Regions from separate parts of the Streptomyces sp. NPDC052016 genome, predicted to be linked through region 2. Evidence: riboswitches for the same ligand, from Rfam matches in the RefSeq annotation. Region 2 holds a riboswitch; the other holds the start of a gene.
What was found. Region 2 has a riboswitch for glycine ahead of gcvT (glycine cleavage system aminomethyltransferase GcvT). Riboswitches for the same ligand answer to the same signal wherever they lie in the genome.
Positions count from the first base shown of each region.

Region 1 (9,062 bases), on a different contig from region 2:
CCGCCGAGCGCGCCCGCGGTGTGCGGGGCGTGGCGCAGCGGGTTGTCGTCGGCGGGCCACTCGCCGGAGCCGACCTTCTCGATCTCGGCGCGAATGGCGATCATCGCCTCGCAGAACCGGTCGAGCTCGGTCAGGTCCTCCGACTCGGTCGGCTCGATCATCAGCGTCCCGGCCACCGGGAACGACATCGTCGGCGCGTGGAAGCCGTAGTCGATGAGCCGCTTGGCCACGTCGTCGACGCTCACCCCGGTCGCCTTGGTCAGCGGCCGCAGGTCGATGATGCACTCGTGCGCGACCAGCCCGCCGGGGCCGGTGTACAGCACCGGGTAGTGCGGCTCGAGCCGCTTGGCGATGTAGTTGGCGGACAGCACCGCCACCTGCGTGGCCCGCTTCAGCCCCTCACCGCCCATGAGCCGCACATAGGCCCACGAGATCGGCAGGATCCCCGCGGAACCCCAGGGCGCCGCCGAGATCGGCCCGACACCCGTGTCGGGCCCGGCGGCGGGCTGCAGCGGGTGGTTCGGCAGATACGGCGCCAGGTGCGACCGTACGGCGACCGGGCCGACGCCGGGACCGCCGCCGCCGTGCGGGATGCAGAACGTCTTGTGCAGGTTCAGGTGGGAGACGTCACCGCCGAAGTGGCCCGGCTTGGCGACCCCGACGAGCGCGTTGAGGTTGGCGCCGTCGACGTAGACCTGCCCGCCGGCCTCGTGCACCCGCGCGCAGATGTCGGCGACGTGCTCCTCGAACACACCGTGCGTCGACGGGTACGTGATCATCAGCACCGCCAGCTCGTCCCGGTGCTTCTCGATCTTCGCCCGCAGGTCCTCGATGTCGATCTCGCCGTCCTCGGCGGTGTTCACGACGACGACCTTCATGCCCGCCATCACGGCGCTGGCGGCGTTGGTGCCGTGCGCGGACGACGGGATGAGGCACACGGTCCGCTGCTCGTCGCCGTTGGCCCGGTGGTACCCGCGGACGGCCAGCAGACCGGCCAGCTCGCCCTGGGACCCGGCGTTGGGCTGGAGGGACACCTTGTCGTACCCGGTGACCTCGGCGAGGCGTTCCTCCAGCTCACGGATGAGCGTGAGGTAACCCTGCGCCTGCTCCGCGGGCGCGAAGGGGTGCAGCTGCCCGAACTCGGGCCAGGTGACCGGCTCCATCTCGGTGGTCGCGTTGAGCTTCATGGTGCAGGAACCCAGCGGGATCATGCCACGGTCGAGCGCGTAGTCGCGGTCGGCGAGCCGGCGCAGGTAGCGCAGCATCGCGGTCTCGGAGCGGTGCTCGTGGAAGACGGGGTGGGTGAGGAAAGCGTCGCTGCGCAGCAGCCCGGCCGGCAGCGCGCCCTCGGTGACCGCGTCGAGCGCCTCGACGTCCCCGTCGACCCCGAAGGCGGCCCAGACGGCGCCCACCTGGGCCCGCCCGGTGGTCTCGTCGCAGGCGACCGACACATGGTCCGCGTCGACGAGGTGCAGGTTCACGCCGTTGTCCCGCGCGGCGGCGACGACCTCGGCGGCCCTCGCGGGCACGCGCACGGTCAGCGTGTCGAAGTAGGAGCCGTGCACGACCTCCACGCCACCGGCCGTGAGCCCCGCAGCCAGGATCGACGCGTACCGGTGCGTCCGCCGAGCGATCCCCTTCAGCCCCTCGGGCCCGTGGTAGACGGCGTACATCCCGGCCATGACGGCGAGCAGCACCTGCGCCGTGCAGATGTTGCTGGTCGCCTTCTCGCGCCGGATGTGCTGCTCACGCGTCTGCAGCGCCAGCCGGTAGGCCTTGTTCCCGTCGGCGTCGACGGACACGCCCACGAGCCGCCCGGGCAGGCTGCGCGCGAACTTCTCGTGCACGGCCATGTAGCCGGCGTGCGGCCCGCCGAAGCCCATCGGCACCCCGAACCGCTGCGTGGTCCCGACCGCGATGTCCGCGCCCAGCTCACCCGGCGACGTCAGCAGCGTCAGCGCGAGCAGATCGGCGGCCACGGTGACGAGCGCTCCGAGCCCATGCGCCTGCTCGATGACCGGCTTGATGTCACGTACGGCCCCGGAGGCGCCCGGGTACTGGATCAGTACGCCGTTGATCTCCCGAGCTGCGATCTCGGCCGGGATGCCCTCACTGAGGTCGGCGACGACGACCTCGACGCCGGTCGGCTCGGCCCGGGTCTCGATCACGGCGATGGTCTGCGGCAACGCGTCCGCGTCGACCAGGAAGAGGCCCTTCTTGTTCTTGCCCATGCGCCGGGACAGCGCCATCGCCTCGGCGGCGGCCGTGCCCTCGTCGAGCAGGGAGGCGCCGGAGGTCGGCAGGCCCGTGAGGTCGGCGACCATGGTCTGGAAGTTCAGCAGCGCCTCGAGCCGGCCCTGGGAGATTTCCGGCTGGTAGGGCGTGTAGGCCGTGTACCAGGCCGGGTTCTCCATGACGTTGCGCAGGATGACGGGCGGCGTGAAGGTGCCGTAGTAGCCGAGCCCGATCATTGAGCCCAGGACCTGGTTGCGATCGGCCAGCGCGCGCAGCTCGGCCAGCACCTCGGCCTCCGACCGGGCGCCCGGCAGGTCCAGCGCGTCGGCGCTCTTGATCACGTCCGGGACGGCGGCGGCGGTGAGCTCGTCCAGCGAGCCGTACCCGACCTGCGCGAGCATCTTGGCCCGCGCCTCCTGGTCGGGCCCGATGTGGCGCTGCTCGAAGGGGATTCCCTGTTCGAGGTCGGAGAGCGGAATGCGATGGGCGGTCATTGCGGAGGCCTCCTGGTCTGACGCGACCTTCGAGGGGCACCACGGAACGGGTACCCGGACGGCCTCCCCCTCTGTCATCTCAACCTGAGAGCTTCACCGGCCGCCCGAGAGCGCCCGGCTTTCACCGTCGGTGAGAGCGGAAGCCGTCGACACCCGCCCTGCTTTCCAGAGTGACCTCGTCCGTGCGGTACGTGTGCCTGAGAGATTCCGGGGAGGATTTGCTCCTTCGGCGCCTCCGGAGATCTCCGGAGAACTCTCCCGCACGGGGTCAGCAGCCGTTGTCAGACTACCAGCGAGGTCAACGCCACCTCCTGTCGAGTGGCCGCCATCACAAATGTGCTCTTTTGTAGTGCTTACGGATGAGTTGCGACCAAGTGGAGGGCCCGTGCAGACCGACATCGATCCGCGCAACCTGATCGGCCGCAAGGCGTTCGACCGCAACGGCACCAAGATCGGCACCATCGACGAGGTCTACCTCGACGACGCGACCGGCGTGCCGGAGTGGGCGGCCATACGCACCGGCCTGTTCTCCCGGGACGCCTTCGTCCCCCTCGAGCCCAGCGAACTGGTCGACGGCACCCTCCGCGTCCCCTTCGACCGCGCCCTGATCAAGGACGCCCCGGACTTCGGCGTGGGCCGCCACCTCTCCCCCGAGCAGGAACTCCAGCTCTACCACCACTACGGCCTCGACGTGGGCGCCCCTCCCCCGCTCGAGGACCACGACTTCGGAAAGCTGGCGGGCAAGGACGAGACCTGAACCCGGTCGGGCACAGCTGCGACGGGACAGCGCAGGCCACGGGCCCCATCACCGGCGCCGCGTCACGTTCCGCCGTCGACCGGCAGTGGAAACGGTGCTGCTCGCCGGGGCCCGTGTCCGGGTGCTGGGTGGCCGGATCCGGGGTCGGTCGCCTCCTGGAGGGCCCTCAGGCCGACGGCCGACCCGGTGACCCGCGCACCACGCCCCGTTGCCTCGTCCCGGCACTCCGGGAACCCCGACAGGACGCACCGACGTCAGGACCCGCCCCCGTGCCGCCCCACCGGCACATCGCCCTCCGCCCCCGCCGCGCCGGCCGACTCCGCGGTGCCCACCGTGCCCACCGTGCCCACCGTCTGCACCGCGTTGTCGATGTCCCCAGTGCCCGCCGCGTCCGCTGAGCCCGCCGTGCCCGCCACCCCCTCTGCTTCCACAGTGGCCGCCGCATCCGCCGCGTCCGACGACGCGGCCTCCCCCGGTCTTCGCCGCACCAGCGGCAACGGATCAGCCGGTTCCAGATCCGGGTCGTCGATCCGGAACGTCCGCACCCGGCCCACCTCCGACTCCGGCGTCTCGAACCGCACGGTCACCCGCCCCAGCCCACTCCCCTGCACCCAGCCGTGCCCCAGCTCGCTGTGCCGCACGTCGTGCCCGGGCCGCCAGTGATGCTCGGCCGGTACCGCCTCCTCCTGGACGGGCTCGACCGCGACCTCCTCCTCCGGCCCCTCCCCGCGCTCCTCGGCCGCCTGCGCGAACAGGTCCTCCTGGGTGAAGTCGGCCAGCCCGCTGACCCCGACGCCGAGCAACCGCACCCCGCCCGTGGTGTCCACGGAGTCGAGCAGCCGTGCGGCCGCCTCCCGCACCACCGCGGGATCGTCCGTGGGCCCCCGCAGCGTCTCGGACCGGGTCAGGGTGGAGAAGTCGTACCGCCGCACCTTCAGCACGATGGTCCGTCCCGACAGACCCGCGCCCCGAAGCCTGTGCACACACCGATCGGCCAGCCGCCGCACCTCCGTCTCCACCCGCACCCGGTCGTGGATGTCCACGTCGTAGGTGTCCTCGACCGACACCGACTTGGTCTCCCGCTCCGCCACCACGGGCCGGTCGTCGCGCGCCAGCGCCATGGCGTACAGCCCGTGCCCGTGTGCCTTGCCCAGCAGCCGTACGAGCTCGTCCTCGCCCGCCTCGACGATCTCGTCGACCGTGGTGATGCCGGCCCGCCTCAGATGGTCGCCCGTGGCCGGTCCGACCCCCGGCAGCGTCCGCACCGACATGGGACCTAGAAGTGCCCGCTCCGTGCCCGGTTCGATCAGCACCAGGCCGTCGGGTTTGGCCTGCTCCGAGGCGATCTTCGCGAGCATCTTGGAGGCGGCCAGGCCCACCGACCCCGTCAGCCCCGTGACGGCCCGGATGTCCGCCCGCAGCCGCACTCCGGCCAGCCGCGCCGACTCGCTGTCCCAGGCCGCTCCCCCGGCCTCCAGGTCCACGAACGCCTCGTCCAGACTCAGCGGCTCGACGAGCGGAGACAGGGCCCGCAGCAGCCCCATGACCTGGTCACTGATCGACCGGTAGAAGGCGAAGCGCGGACTGAGGTAGGCGGCGTTCGGAGCCAGCCGACGCGCCTGGGCCGTGGGCATCGCCGAGTGCACCCCGAAGACCCGCGCCTCGTACGAGGCGGTCGCCACCACCCCGCGCGGCCCCAGACCGCCGACGATCACGGCCTTCCCGCGCAGACTCGGCTTGGACGCCTGCTCCGCCTGCGCGAAGAAGGCATCCATGTCGAGATGCAGGATGGTGGGCGCGTTTCTCACATCTCCGATGCTGCACCACGCCACTGACAATGACCGACCGCGGACCGGCCGCCCGGCGCCCCGACATTGCCGGCGGACCGGCCGTCCGGCGCCCCGACAATACGGCGGAGCCAGCCCCGTTCGGCGGTCCGGGCACCCGGCGCCCGACGGGAAGGGCTCAGACCGCCCGGTTGCGCCGCCGCGCCAGTTCGTCCGCCGGATTGTGCCCGACGAGCGTCTCGCCGGTGTCGACCCGCTCCCCGTGCAACTGGGACAGCGCGCTCTCGACGTCCCGCCACACCACGCCGACGGCGATGCCGAAGATGCCCTGACCGCCCTGGAGCAGTGCGTGGACCTCGTCCGGCGAGGTGCACTCGTAGACCGTCGCACCATCGCTCATCAGCGTCAGGCGCTCCAAGTCGCGAAACCCGCGCTCGCGCAGGTGCTGCACGGCGGTGCGGATGTTCTGCAGCGACACGCCGGTGTCGAGGAACCGCTTGACGATCTTCAGGACGACGACGTCCCGGAAGCTGTACAGACGCTGTGTGCCGGACCCGTACGCGGGGCGCACGCTCGGCTCGACGAGCCCGGTGCGCGCCCAGTAGTCCAGTTGCCGGTAGGTGATGCCGGCGGCCGCACAGGCCGTCGGACCGCGGTAGCCGATCTGCTCGGACGCCATGGACGCCGCCCCTCCGCTGCTCGGCACGGCCGCCGGTCGCTGAGGAGCGTGATCGGCCGCGCTGCCGTGATGGGGGTACCCCCTGCTCGAACGCAGCCGCGAGTTCGGGGGAGGGTACGGACCGCTCCCCCCGACACCGAGTCCGGGGGCACCCCCAGCCGTACCGTCGCCGCTGCTTCTCACGCCGACCTCCGTCCTTGACCTGCCTTCTCGACGGTAGGCAGTCACCAGGGGTGCGTCAACGATCGCCACACTCGCCACGCCGAGTGATAATCACCCTAAGAGTGGTTTCCCGCACCCCACCGCGGGGAAAGGCTAGCCGAATGCGCTGAGGGGAAGCCGTAGGACGCTCTCACGGGCCACCGGCAATTGCCGAGGCGGAGCGCCTCCTACTGGTTGCTGCTGCCGAAGTCCTCGGGCGAGATCTGGTCGAGGAACTCGCGGAACTTCTCCACCTCGTCCTCCTGCTCGTCCGGGATGGCGATCCCCGCGTCGTCGAGCACGGTGTCGCTGCCGTAGATCGGCGTCCCGGTGCGCAGTGCCAGCGCTATGGCGTCGGAGGGGCGGGCGCTCACCTCGACGCCGCTGGCGAAGACCAGCTCGGCGTAGAAGACGCCTTCACGCAGGTCCGTGATGCGCACTTCCGTGAGCTCCTGGCCGACGGCCTCCAGCACGTCCTTGAACAGGTCGTGGGTCAGCGGCCGCGCGGGAGCCATGCCCTGCTGGGCGAAGGCGATGGCCGTCGCCTCCCCCGGTCCGATCCAGATGGGGAGGTAGCGGTCGCCTCCCACTTCACGCAGCAGCACGATCGGTTGGTTGGAGGGCATCTCGACCCGGACACCTACGACATCGAGCTCGTTCACACAGCAACCCTAGGCCGTGCCCGGGACGTTTGGGTAGTCGGGCCGGGAACGGGTGACCGATCCGGGCCGCCCGGAGCCCTCTGTCTCAGGGCAGCCGCACACCGAGCGCGGTCTGCACCAGCGCCGCGTGCAGCCTGACCGTGAGGTCGGCGAGCTCCTTCGTCCGGGCCTGCGCAAGGGCCCTGGTCTGCGGATTGCGGTGCCTCTTGAGCGGGGCGACCACCTGGTCCACCAACCCCGCCTCACGGTCGGCGGCGGCCTTCATCACCCGCAGATGCCGGGGCTCGATGCCGAAGCGCCCCAGTTCGGCGATGAGTGAGGCCACCGTGGCCGCCTCGGCGTCGTAGACGCCGTCCTCCAGCGGCACGACGAGCCCGTACGACTCCCATTCCGCGAGCTCCGGCTCCCCGATGCCCGCGGCCGCCAGCAGCTCGGCCCGCCCGATGCGGGCCACCGTGGGGGCGTCGGACGGCTCGGGGACGGCCTCCCCGTCCCGCTGCCGGCCCAGGGTCGGCAGCTGCGCGGCCTCGCCGCGCTCCATGGCGTCCAGGTACTCCCGGATCACCTTGAGCGGCAGGTAGTGGTCCCGCTGCATCCTCAGTACGTGCCCGAGACGCTCGACGTCCTCGGCACTGAACTTGCGGTACCCGGATGGGGTCCGCTGCGGCTCGACGAGCCCCTCCGACTCCAGGAAGCGGATCTTGGAGATGGTGACTTCGGGGAACTCGTCGCGCAGCACGTTCAGCACCGTGCCGATGCTCATCAGACCACCGTCCGCGGTGGCGGTGCCGTGTCCGGCACCGCCCCTCGGTGTTCGCAGCATGGGCCTTCCCTGGGAGTACCCCCGGACGGAGCCCGGGGGGAGGGTCAGTAGCCTCGCTGGCTCGCGTAGAAGACCAGCCGGTACTTGCCGATCTGCACCTCGTCGCCGTTCGACAGAGCGACCTCGTCGATCCGCTCCCGGTTGACGTACGTGCCGTTCAGGCTGCCGACGTCGGCCACCGTGAACGAACCGTCCTGGCGGCGCCGGAACTCCACGTGGCGGCGCGACACCGTCACGTCGTCCAGGAAGATGTCGCTCTGCGGGTGACGCCCGGCCGTGGTCAGGTCACCGTCCAGCAGGAAGCGGCTGCCCGAGTTGGGCCCACGACGCACGACGAGCAGGGCGGAGCCGAGCGGCAGCGCGTCCACAGCGGCCTGCGCCTCGGGCGAGAGCGCCGGCAACTGGGTCTGACCGGTGGTCTCGGAGTCGTAGGCCTCCAGACCGGAGATGGAGATGGTGGAGGTCGTCTCCGACGCGCGCTCGGGCGTCAGGCCGGGCCTCAGCGGCGCGCCGCAGTTGGAACAGAAGCGGCTGTTCTCCGCGTTGCGGTTACCGCACCTCGTACACACCAGGGCCGACATAGGGGAAAACCCTCCACCCGCACTTGAGGTTGACGGTTGGCCGAAACCTATGCCGCCGGACTGGGCAGGGTCAACCGACGCCCCGCCCTGGCCTCCGGAAATGTCACCACCCGGACCAGGCACCTGGTCGCGGAACAACGGCCGCTGGCCCTCCGCGTCAGGCTGTGCGCGATGGCGGGCGGTCGCGTTGTCGCTGCCCTCTCGCGCGCTCTTGCCGAACAACTTCGCAAACAACTTCACGGGCGATTCCCCTTGACCGAAACAGACCCGCCCGTGGGGCAGGACGAACCCTGACTGAATACACCGGCCGACCCGGACACCTTCACAACGTCCGTATCCACCAGACAGTTTCCACCACGCACCACCCGATCGGTGCGCCGACCCCCCGCAACCTCATGCCCCTGCCGGACGGCCCGCATGCACCCCCGGTTCACTGGGAGGACGACCGAGCGTAGTCAGGCTGCTCCGCCGGTCGCAAGGCGTCCACGACGATCTTGGTCGATCGCTCGACGGTCACGGTGGCCTGCTCCTTCTCGAGAGTCTGCACCACGCCTCCAGGGATGTTGAGCGCCGGTTCGAGGTCCTGCGGCTTGCCGATGACCTTGAAACGATAGGGCGCGTTGATCTTGTTCCCGTCGACACTCACACTCTTGCCGGAATCCGTCAGGAACGTGCCGGCGACGACCCTCACGTCGTTCACCTGGATCGCCTCCGCCCCTGCCGCGCGCAGCTCCTGGATCGCGTCGAGCAGCATGTCCGCCTCGACCGTCCCCTTCGTGTCCTCGATGGTCATGGTGATGCCGGGCCCCTGGGCGGCCACCGTGCCCGCCAGAATGCCCAGTT
Region 1 is NZ_JBIUBX010000039.1:5,196-14,257, reverse strand. Features, by position in the region: gene gcvP (aminomethyl-transferring glycine dehydrogenase) at 1-2,729, opposite strand, end outside; glycine riboswitch at 2,905-3,000, opposite strand; gene ACIHAR_RS36385 (PRC-barrel domain-containing protein) at 3,115-3,486, shown strand; gene ACIHAR_RS36380 (DNA polymerase IV) at 3,741-5,294, opposite strand; gene ACIHAR_RS36375 (MerR family transcriptional regulator) at 5,452-6,135, opposite strand; gene ACIHAR_RS36370 (bifunctional nuclease family protein) at 6,342-6,815, opposite strand; gene ACIHAR_RS36365 (MerR family transcriptional regulator) at 6,901-7,638, opposite strand; gene ACIHAR_RS36360 (FHA domain-containing protein) at 7,683-8,567, opposite strand; gene ACIHAR_RS36355 (DUF881 domain-containing protein) at 8,650-9,062, opposite strand, start outside.
Region 1: it holds a riboswitch for glycine, as region 2 does, so the genes downstream of both, gcvP (aminomethyl-transferring glycine dehydrogenase) here and gcvT (glycine cleavage system aminomethyltransferase GcvT) in region 2, are expected to answer to the same signal.

Region 2 (9,062 bases):
CCAGCGGCCGATGAGGGTCCACTTCGCCACGATCGGAAGAAGGCACAGGGCGAGGAACGCCACGCCACCGAAGAGGACCGCCCTCAGGTAGATGTCGATCAGCCCGGTGCCCCGGTACACCCAGTTGAATCCCGCGACGGCGACGAGTGCCGCCGCGAAGGACCATCCGAGGAAAGCGAGGAACTGAAGGGTTCCGCAGAATATGTGCTGCAGACCGCCCGCCGGTCGTGCCGGTCGTTCCGTCTCCACCGGCGCCGGAATCGGCGGCCCGTCAGGAGAAGGCGACGTCCGCTCGAGCGCTGCCGTCAGGCTTCTTATCGTCGGGTGCCGGTAGACGTCCTTCATCGAGATCGACGGCAGGTCCGGCCGCTTTCTGACCCGTGCGCAGAACTGCGCCATGAGCAGGGAGTCGGCGCCCAGTTCGTCGAAGAAGTGACTGTCGGGCGGGACGTCGTCGACGCGCAGGACTCCGGACAGAACCTCGGTGAGGATCGTCTCGATCCCGGACGCCGGGTCGGTGTGCCCGCTCAGGGCGATGGACGGGTCCGGATCGGCCGTAAGGGCCTCGACGGGCTTTCCCTCCATGAGCTCTCCTCGGGCTCTCGACGCCATCGGTCCTGTGGTGAAAACCCGGTGCTTTCACGTTCACCGACGAGCCGAGGCTCGAGCAATCCGGAAGTCATAAGGCCGTCGACCGTGACTTCTCGGGAAACCGTTCGTCACCCGCCCTCAGTCTCAGCAGATCACCAACGGGTCGCCACTCAGGTTCGGCCGTGACGCGGCATCGGCTCAACAGGCGACGGAAGCCCCGGAGTCAACTGCCGCATGGCGTTCCGCCCGCTCCGAGGAGGGCGAGTGCCGGAAATCCTCCCCGGTGTTTTCCTCCACATGGCTCACTCCGCCGGGGGGCCGGATTCCTCAGCACTCGATGATGTTGACGGCGAGGCCGCCGCGGGCGGTCTCCTTGTACTTCACGGACATGTCGGCGCCCGTGTCCTTCATCGTCTTGATGACCTTGTCCAGGGACACCTTGTGCGAGCCGTCGCCGCGCATCGCCATGCGGGCCGCGGTGACCGCCTTCACGGCGGCCATGCCGTTGCGCTCGATGCACGGGATCTGGACGAGACCGCCGACCGGGTCACAGGTGAGGCCGAGGTTGTGTTCCATGCCGATCTCGGCCGCGTTCTCCACCTGCTCGGGGGAGCCGCCGAGGACCTCCGCCAGCGCGCCCGCCGCCATCGAGCAGGCCGAGCCGACCTCGCCCTGGCAGCCGACCTCCGCGCCGGAGATGGAGGCGTTCTCCTTGAAGAGCATGCCGATCGCGCCGGCGGCCAGCAGGAAGCGGACCACGCCCTCCTCGTCGGCGCCGGGCACGAAGTTCACGTAGTAGTGCAGGACGGCCGGGATGATCCCCGCCGCGCCGTTCGTCGGCGCCGTGACGACCCGCCCGCCGGCCGCGTTCTCCTCGTTCACCGCCATGGCGTACAGCGTGATCCACTCCATGGAGTGCGCCAACGCATCGCCCTCGGCCCGCAGTTGGCGAGCGGTCACCGCCGCGCGGCGGCGCACCCGCAGACCGCCCGGCAGGATGCCCTCGCGGGACATGCCGCGGGCCACGCACGCCTGCATCACCCGCCAGATCTCCAGCAGACCCTCGCGGATCTCCTCCTCGGTGCGCCAGGCCCGCTCGTTCTCCAGCATGAGCGAGGAGATCGACAGGCCCGTCTCCTTCGTCAGGCGCAGCAGCTCGTCGCCCGTGCGGAAGGGGTACTTCAGGACCGTGTCGTCGAGCTTGATGCGGTCCGCGCCGACGGCGTCCTCGTCGACGACGAAGCCACCGCCCACCGAGTAGTACGTCTTGCTCAACAGCTCCGCGCCCTGCTCGTCGTGGGCCCACAGCGTCATGCCGTTGGCGTGGTACGGGAGGGCCTTGCGGCGGTGCAGGACCAGGTCGTCGTCGAAGGAGAACGGGATCTCGTGCTCGCCGAGCAGCCGGATGCGGCCGGCCGACCTGATCGCCTCCACCCGCTCGTCCGCCGTCTCCACGTCCACCGTGCGCGGCGAGTCGCCCTCCAGACCGAGGAGGACGGCCTTGGGGGTGCCGTGGCCGTGGCCGGTCGCGCCGAGGGAGCCGTACAGCTCCGTGCGGACGGAGGCGACGGAGCCCAGCAGGCCCTCGTTGCGCAGGCGCCGGGCGAACATGCGTGCCGCGCGCATCGGGCCGACCGTGTGGGAGCTGGACGGGCCGATGCCGATCGAGAACAGGTCGAAGACCGAGATGGCCACGGTGACTCCTCAAGACGGGGGGTGGTGCGGAAGGTTTCCTGTGGGGTGCCCCGCTCACCCACCTACGAGTGTGCAGGGCACCCCACGGAAAACGGGAACTACCTGGTCAGACCGGGGTACAGCGGGTGCTTGTCCGCCAGGGCGACGACCCGGGCCTTCAGCGCCTCGGCGTCGTAGGACGGCTTCAGCGCCTCCGCGATCACGTCCGCGACCTCCGCGAAGTCCTCGGACGTGAAGCCGCGGGTGGCGAGGGCCGGCGTGCCGATGCGCAGGCCGGAGGTGACCATCGGGGGACGCGGGTCGTTCGGGACCGCGTTGCGGTTGACGGTGATGCCGACCTCGTGGAGGCGGTCCTCGGCCTGCTGGCCGTCCAGCTCGGACTCGCGCAGGTCGACGAGGATCAGGTGGACGTCCGTGCCGCCGGACAGGACGTTCACGCCGGCCTCGCGGGCGTCGGCGGCGGTCAGCCGCTCGGCGAGGATCCGCGCGCCCTCGACCGTACGGCGCTGGCGCTCCTTGAACTCCTCGCTCGCCGCGACCTTGAAGGAGACCGCCTTCGCCGCGATCACGTGCTCCAGGGGACCGCCCTGGAAGCCCGGGAAGACGGACGAGTTCAGCTTCTTCGCGAACTCCTTCTTCGCCAGGATGACGCCGCCGCGGGGACCGCCCAGCGTCTTGTGGGTGGTGGAGGTGACGACGTCGGCGTGCTCCACCGGGTTGGGGTGCAGGCCCGCCGCGACCAGACCGGCGAAGTGCGCCATGTCCACCCACAGGTACGCCTCGACCTCGTCCGCGATCCGGCGGAACTCGGCGAAGTCGAGCTGCCGCGGGTACGCCGACCAGCCCGCGATGATCACCTTCGGGCGGTGCTCCTTGGCGAGCTTCTCGACCTCGGCCATGTCGACCAGGCCGGTCTCGACGTCGACGTGGTAGGCGACCACGTCGAACTGCTTGCCCGAGAAGTTCAGCCGCATCCCGTGGGTGAGGTGACCGCCGTGCGCCAGGTCCAGGCCCAGGACTGTGTCGCCCGGCTGGGCCAGCGCGAACAGGGCGGCCTGGTTGGCGGAGGCGCCGGAGTGCGGCTGGACGTTGGCGTACTCGGCGCCGAACAGCTCCTTGATCCGGTCGATGGCGATCTGCTCGGCGACGTCGACGTGCTCGCAACCGCCGTAGTAACGGCGACCCGGGTAGCCCTCGGCGTACTTGTTGGTCAGGACCGAGCCCTGTGCCTCCATGACCGCGGACGGAGCGAAGTTCTCCGAGGCGATCATCTCCAGCGTGGACTGCTGGCGGCGCAGCTCGGCGTCGACCGCGGCGGCGATCTCCGGGTCGAGCTCGTGCAGGGGCGTGTTCAGGACGGACATGCGTCTACGACTCCTCAGCCGGCGGTGTAGGCGGTGTACTCGTCGGCGGAGAGCAGCTCTTCCTGCTCGCCCGTGACGCGTACCTTGAACAGCCACCCGCCCTCGAAGGGGGCGGAGTTCACCAGCGACGGGTCGTCGGCGACGTCCTGGTTGACCTCGACGACCTCACCGTCGACCGGCGAGTACAGCTCGCTGACCGACTTGGTGGACTCGAGCTCGCCGCAGGACTCGCCCGCGGTCACCGTGTCACCGACCTCCGGGAGCTGGACGAAGACCACGTCGCCGAGCGCGTTGGCCGCGTGCTCCGTGATGCCGACCGTCGACACGCCGTCCTCGGCGGCCGACAGCCACTCGTGCTCCTTGCTGTAGCGCAGCTGCTGGGGGTTGCTCATGGCCTGAATTCTCCTGTACGCGGGGGAGTGCTGATGAATAGGGGCCTGCTGGAAGCACGCGTGAGCAGCGCAGATGTGCGCAGGGTCACGCGCTGCGACCGGCCTCGGTCGCTGCTTCGGCTTCGAGTCTCTACTTCTGGCGCCGGTAGAACGGCAGCGCCACGACCTCGTAGGGCTCGTGGCTGCCCCGGATGTCCACGCCGACGCCCGGCGTGCCCGGCGCCGCGTGGGCGGCGTCGACGTACGCCATCGCGATCGGCTTGCCCAGCGTGGGCGAGGGCGCACCGGAGGTGACCTCGCCGATCACCTCGCCGCCCACGACGACCGGGTACCCGGCGCGCGGGACGCGGCGGCCCTCGGCGACCAGGCCGACGAGGACGCGCGGCGGGTTCTCCGCGGAGCGGGCGGCCGCTTCCCGCAGGGCCTCGCGCCCCACGAAGTCGCCCTCCTTCTCGAACTTCACCACGCGGCCGAGGCCGGCGTCGAAGGGGGTCAGGTCGGTCGACAGCTCGTGCCCGTACAGCGGCATGCCCGCCTCCAGGCGCAGCGTGTCCCGGCAGGACAGGCCGCAGGGGACCAGACCGGCGGCCTCGCCCGCCTCGGTCAGCGACTGCCACAGCTCCACCGCGTGCTCCGGCCGCACGAACAGCTCGAAGCCGTCCTCGCCGGTGTAGCCGGTGCGCGCGATCAGCGCCGGGACGCCGGCGACGGTGCCGGGCAGACCGGCGTAGTACTTCAGGCCGTCGAGGTCGGCGTCGGTGAGCGACTTCAGGATGCCCGGCGACTCGGGGCCCTGGACGGCGATCAGCGCATAGGCGTCCCGGTCGTCGCGCACCTCGGCGTCGAAGCCGGCGGAACGCTCCACGAGCGCGTCCAGCACCACCTGGGCGTTGGAGGCGTTGGCGACGACCATGAACTCGTTCTCGGCGAGCCGGTACACGATCAGGTCGTCGAGGATGCCGCCGTCGGTGCGGCAGATCATGGTGTAGCGGGCGCGACCCGGCTTGACGGCGCTGATGTGACCCACCAGGGCGTGGTCGAGGAGGGCGGCGGCCTGCGAACCGGTGACGGTGATCTCGCCCATGTGCGAGAGGTCGAACAGGCCGGCCCGGGTGCGTACGGCGTGGTGCTCGTCGCGCTCGGAGCCATAGCGCAGGGGCATGTCCCAGCCGGCGAAGTCGGTCATCGTCGCGCCGAGCGCGCGATGGACGGCGTCGAGCGCGGTACGGCGCTGCTGGGTGGGTTCGGTACTGCTCATCGGGCGTTCGTCTCCCAAGGCAAGACTGGCGAGGTCGTTCCTCCCCATCTGTCATCGGAACCTGAGAGGTTCGCCATGATCGTGGATCACCGGTGAGCTGGAGTGATCGTGATCGTGGCTTGCACCTTGGGTGGAGCCGTCCCGGACGGGGTCGGCCCGCTTTTCAGATGTGCCTCGCCCGCGCGGTAACGGGGCCTGAGAGATTCAAGGGAGGGACTTGCTCCTTCGGCGCCCCGGCGAAGCTGTCACAGCTCCTGCCGGGAACTCTCCCGCGCGGATTCAAACGGCCGGTATGCAGTTGGCGCGCACATCATCGCACGGTCCGTCCGATCGCGGCAGGCCGCATCTGTAACCGGCTTGTGGCGGTACGCGCACGAAAACGGAAGACACCGGGCATTACCTTCTCTTTACGCTCGATGGGGAGAAGACTTGTCTGACCCCAGGGGAGGACGATCACGGTGAACAGGACCACGGGATACGCGACCACCTCGGCGCTCGCGCTGCCCGCGCTGCCCCCGCAGCCGGCGTCGCCGGGCAAGGAGGCGTGCGGTCCCGCGCCCGCGCCCGTCGTCCGCGACCTGCGTGACCGCGCCGGCCGCAGCCCGCGCGCACTGCTGTTCGGCCCGCACGACCTGGTCGTGGTGACGGGCCTGCCCGGCAGCGGGAAGTCCACGCTGATGAGGCGCGCGGTGACGGGCATCCGCGTCGACTCCCAGGACACCCGCGACCGCTGGGACGCCGCCGTGCCGCGCTTCCTGCCGTACGCGCTGTACCGGCCCCTCGTCCGCGTCGCCCACTACGCCGGGCTGCGCCGCGCCCTGCGCACCGGCGAGGGCGTGGTGGTGCACGACTGCGGGACGCAGGCCTGGGTGCGCCACTGGCTGGCCCGCGAGGCCCGCCGGCGCGGCGGCATCCTGCACCTGCTGCTTCTCGACGTCGCCCCCGGCACCGCGCTGGAGGGTCAGCGCGAGCGGGGCCGGGGCGTCTCCCGCTACGCGTTCCTGCGCCACCGCCGCGCCGCCTCCCGGCTGCTCCGCTCGGTCGAGAAAGGCCGCCTGCCCGGGGGCTGCACCTCGGCGATCCTCCTCGACCGCCCCGCGGCGGACGCCCTCCGCCGGATCGCGTTCACGGGCTGAGAACGGGGCCGACGGGTCGGGCGGGTCTCCCCGCCCGCGCCGACCCCACCGTTCCTGTCCCTGGGCGCTCCCCTCCGGACCCCCTGCCGTCCTGCCGGGCCGGCCTTCTCGCGCCGTGTCCTGCCGCGTCGGTGCCGGGTGGGAACCGGATGCCGGGGATCCGGGGCGCGGGCACGCCGATGGGGGGCGCGGGACGGGTCCGCAGGCCGGGGCGCGGGCAGTGGGGCGGGGTGTCGGTACCCGCTAGCCTTTCAGCCACAGCAGTGGATCCCAGCAGGCGGTAGGCAGATGGATTTCCCCCCGGCGGACCTCCCGGCGGACTTCTCCGCGGACGTCCCGGCACAGGCGCACCCTCATCCGCACGGCGGATGGCCCGGCAACGAGCTGGAGGAGGTGCTCTCGGCCTCCCTCGGCGTGCCGGGCGCCGGCGGGCGGATCCTGGAGGTGCTGGGCCGCAGCTTCGTGTGGGTTCCGCTGCCCAGCGGCGGCGGCCCGCACAGCGGCCCCCTCGACCTGCCCACGCTGGAGCTCGACGGCCAGGCGTACGTGCCCGTCTTCAGCTCCGAGGAGCAGTTCCGCCAGGTCGTCGGCGCGCACATGTCGTACACGATCGCGCCGGCCGTGGAGTTCGCCCGCGGGCTGCCGCCCCAGGTGGGCATCGCGGTGAACCCGGACGGAGTGGTCGGCGTCCCGCTGCCCCCGCCGGCCGTCGCCGAGCTGTGCCGCGCGGGCCGCACCCCGCTGGACGGCCCCGCGAGCGGCGGCCGCGTCCGCCTCTTCGAGCCCGACTGGCAGGACGACCCGGTCGACTTCCTCTCCGCGGCCTCGGCGGAGTTCGAGGCGACGGGCGTCGTCCTCACCGCCCGCCGCTGCCTGGCCGCCATCGAGACGGCCGACCCGGTCATGTTCGTCGGCGTGGAACTCTCCCAGTGGGAGGGGGACCTGAGGGCGCTCCCGCTCGAGGCGCTCGGCAGGGCCCTGGGCGCCGTCGCCGTGAAGTGGCCGGTCAACCTGGTCCTGCTGGACGTGACGGACGACCCGGTCGGCACGTGGCTGAAGGAAAGGGTGCGGCCCTTCTACACCCGGGCGCACTAGGAACGAACCGGAAACCCGGACCAGCCGCGCAGAGCCGCGTCCGCCGACAAGGAACAACCCGCCCCTCGTTGGGCGCCCGTTGTCGGCGGAGCCACCTAAGCTGGTCTCCAACGCGGGGCAACCAAACGAAGGGGCGGTACAGGTGAGCGCCAGCGGCATCGCGGCCGGGCAGGTCGAGCACATGCTGCGCCAGGTCACGCCCGGGCGCTACGACGCCTACGAGGCGCTCCTGCGCGCCCTCGCGACCCCGACCACCGGCCAGGTGTGGATGCTGCTGTGGCACGGACAGGCCGGCTCCCCGGACGCCCAGTACGGCACGATGGAGGTCGAGGGCCACGGCTACGCCCCCTGCGTCACCTCCGCCCAGGAGCTCTCCGCCAGCGGCTGGAACAGGTCCTACGAGGTGGTCGACGGCCTGGACGTGGCGCGCACGCTCTATCCGGACCACCACGGCCTCTGGCTGAACCCGCACGCCCCGGGCGGCGGCGTCGGCATCCCCTGGCTCGACCTGCGCCGGATCGCCACCGGCCTGGACCGGCAGCCGGCCGGACCGCTGCGCCTGTCCGAACCCGCCATCGAGATCCCGCAGTTCTACGCCCTCCTCGCGCAGAACGCCCACCGCACCCCGGCGCTGCGCTCGCTGCGCCGCGCCTGGGTCCAGCCCGCCCTGGGCGCGCCCTACCTCGCCATCGGGCTCGACGTGTACGACACCTCCCCGCCGGCCGTGGACGCCGTACGCGCGATGATGCAGCAGTCGATCGGCGCGATCCCGGAGGGGCTGCCGGTGTCGACGGTCGCCATGAGCGACGACTACGACCCGGTGGTGATGTGGATGCGCGTCCACGCCCGCCCCTTCTACGACCGCGAGGCCCACGCTCCCGCCGCCCCGGCCGCCCAGCAGGCGCCCGCCGCGGGCTACGGTTATCCACCCGCCGGCCGCTACTGACGCCGGCCTGCCGTCCCGTTCCTCGGGCACCACCGTACTTCTGCGCGCGTAGATAGGGGCGGTTGTACCGATTTACTCCTGATACGCCCCAACATGTCGCTGTCCGGCGGACGTTACCCGCCGTCCGGATAACGGAACCCACCTGACCGCATCACGTTTACGCATCCTTTCACTGCCAAGTCTGGCAACAGATCGCCAAAGCGTTGAAGACTCCCGCTCCAGGGGTGCTTCGCCCCTGTGTACGACGGACTGATCACGCCGCTACAGCGGCAAGTGCGGGCCGGCTACCGCCGGTTGAGAGGGGTCCCTGCCAGATGACGGCACCATTGCACGAGCCGACCGCGGAAGCGGCCCCGAGCGCGGCCGAGGAAGCGGCGGTCGCCACCAGCGGCGCCAAGGCCGTACAGGGCCGTTCCCTGGGCCGGATCGCCTGGGAGCGCCTGAAGCGGGACAAGCTCGCCCTGACGGGCGGGGTCGTGGTGCTCGTCCTCATCGTGATCGCCCTGCTGGCCCCGGTGATCACCAATCTGCTCGGGCAGGACCCCAACGAGTACCACGAGGACCTCATCGACCCGCTGTTCGGTA
Region 2 is NZ_JBIUBX010000007.1:46,286-55,347, forward strand. Features, by position in the region: gene ACIHAR_RS10950 (Pls/PosA family non-ribosomal peptide synthetase) at 1-585, opposite strand, end outside; gene ACIHAR_RS10955 (L-serine ammonia-lyase) at 919-2,286, opposite strand; gene glyA (serine hydroxymethyltransferase) at 2,385-3,650, opposite strand; gene gcvH (glycine cleavage system protein GcvH) at 3,665-4,042, opposite strand; gene gcvT (glycine cleavage system aminomethyltransferase GcvT) at 4,173-5,300, opposite strand; glycine riboswitch at 5,474-5,582, opposite strand; gene ACIHAR_RS10975 (AAA family ATPase) at 5,759-6,436, shown strand; gene ACIHAR_RS10980 (enhanced serine sensitivity protein SseB) at 6,725-7,531, shown strand; gene ACIHAR_RS10985 (enhanced serine sensitivity protein SseB C-terminal domain-containing protein) at 7,674-8,477, shown strand; gene ACIHAR_RS10990 (ABC transporter permease) at 8,792-9,062, shown strand, end outside.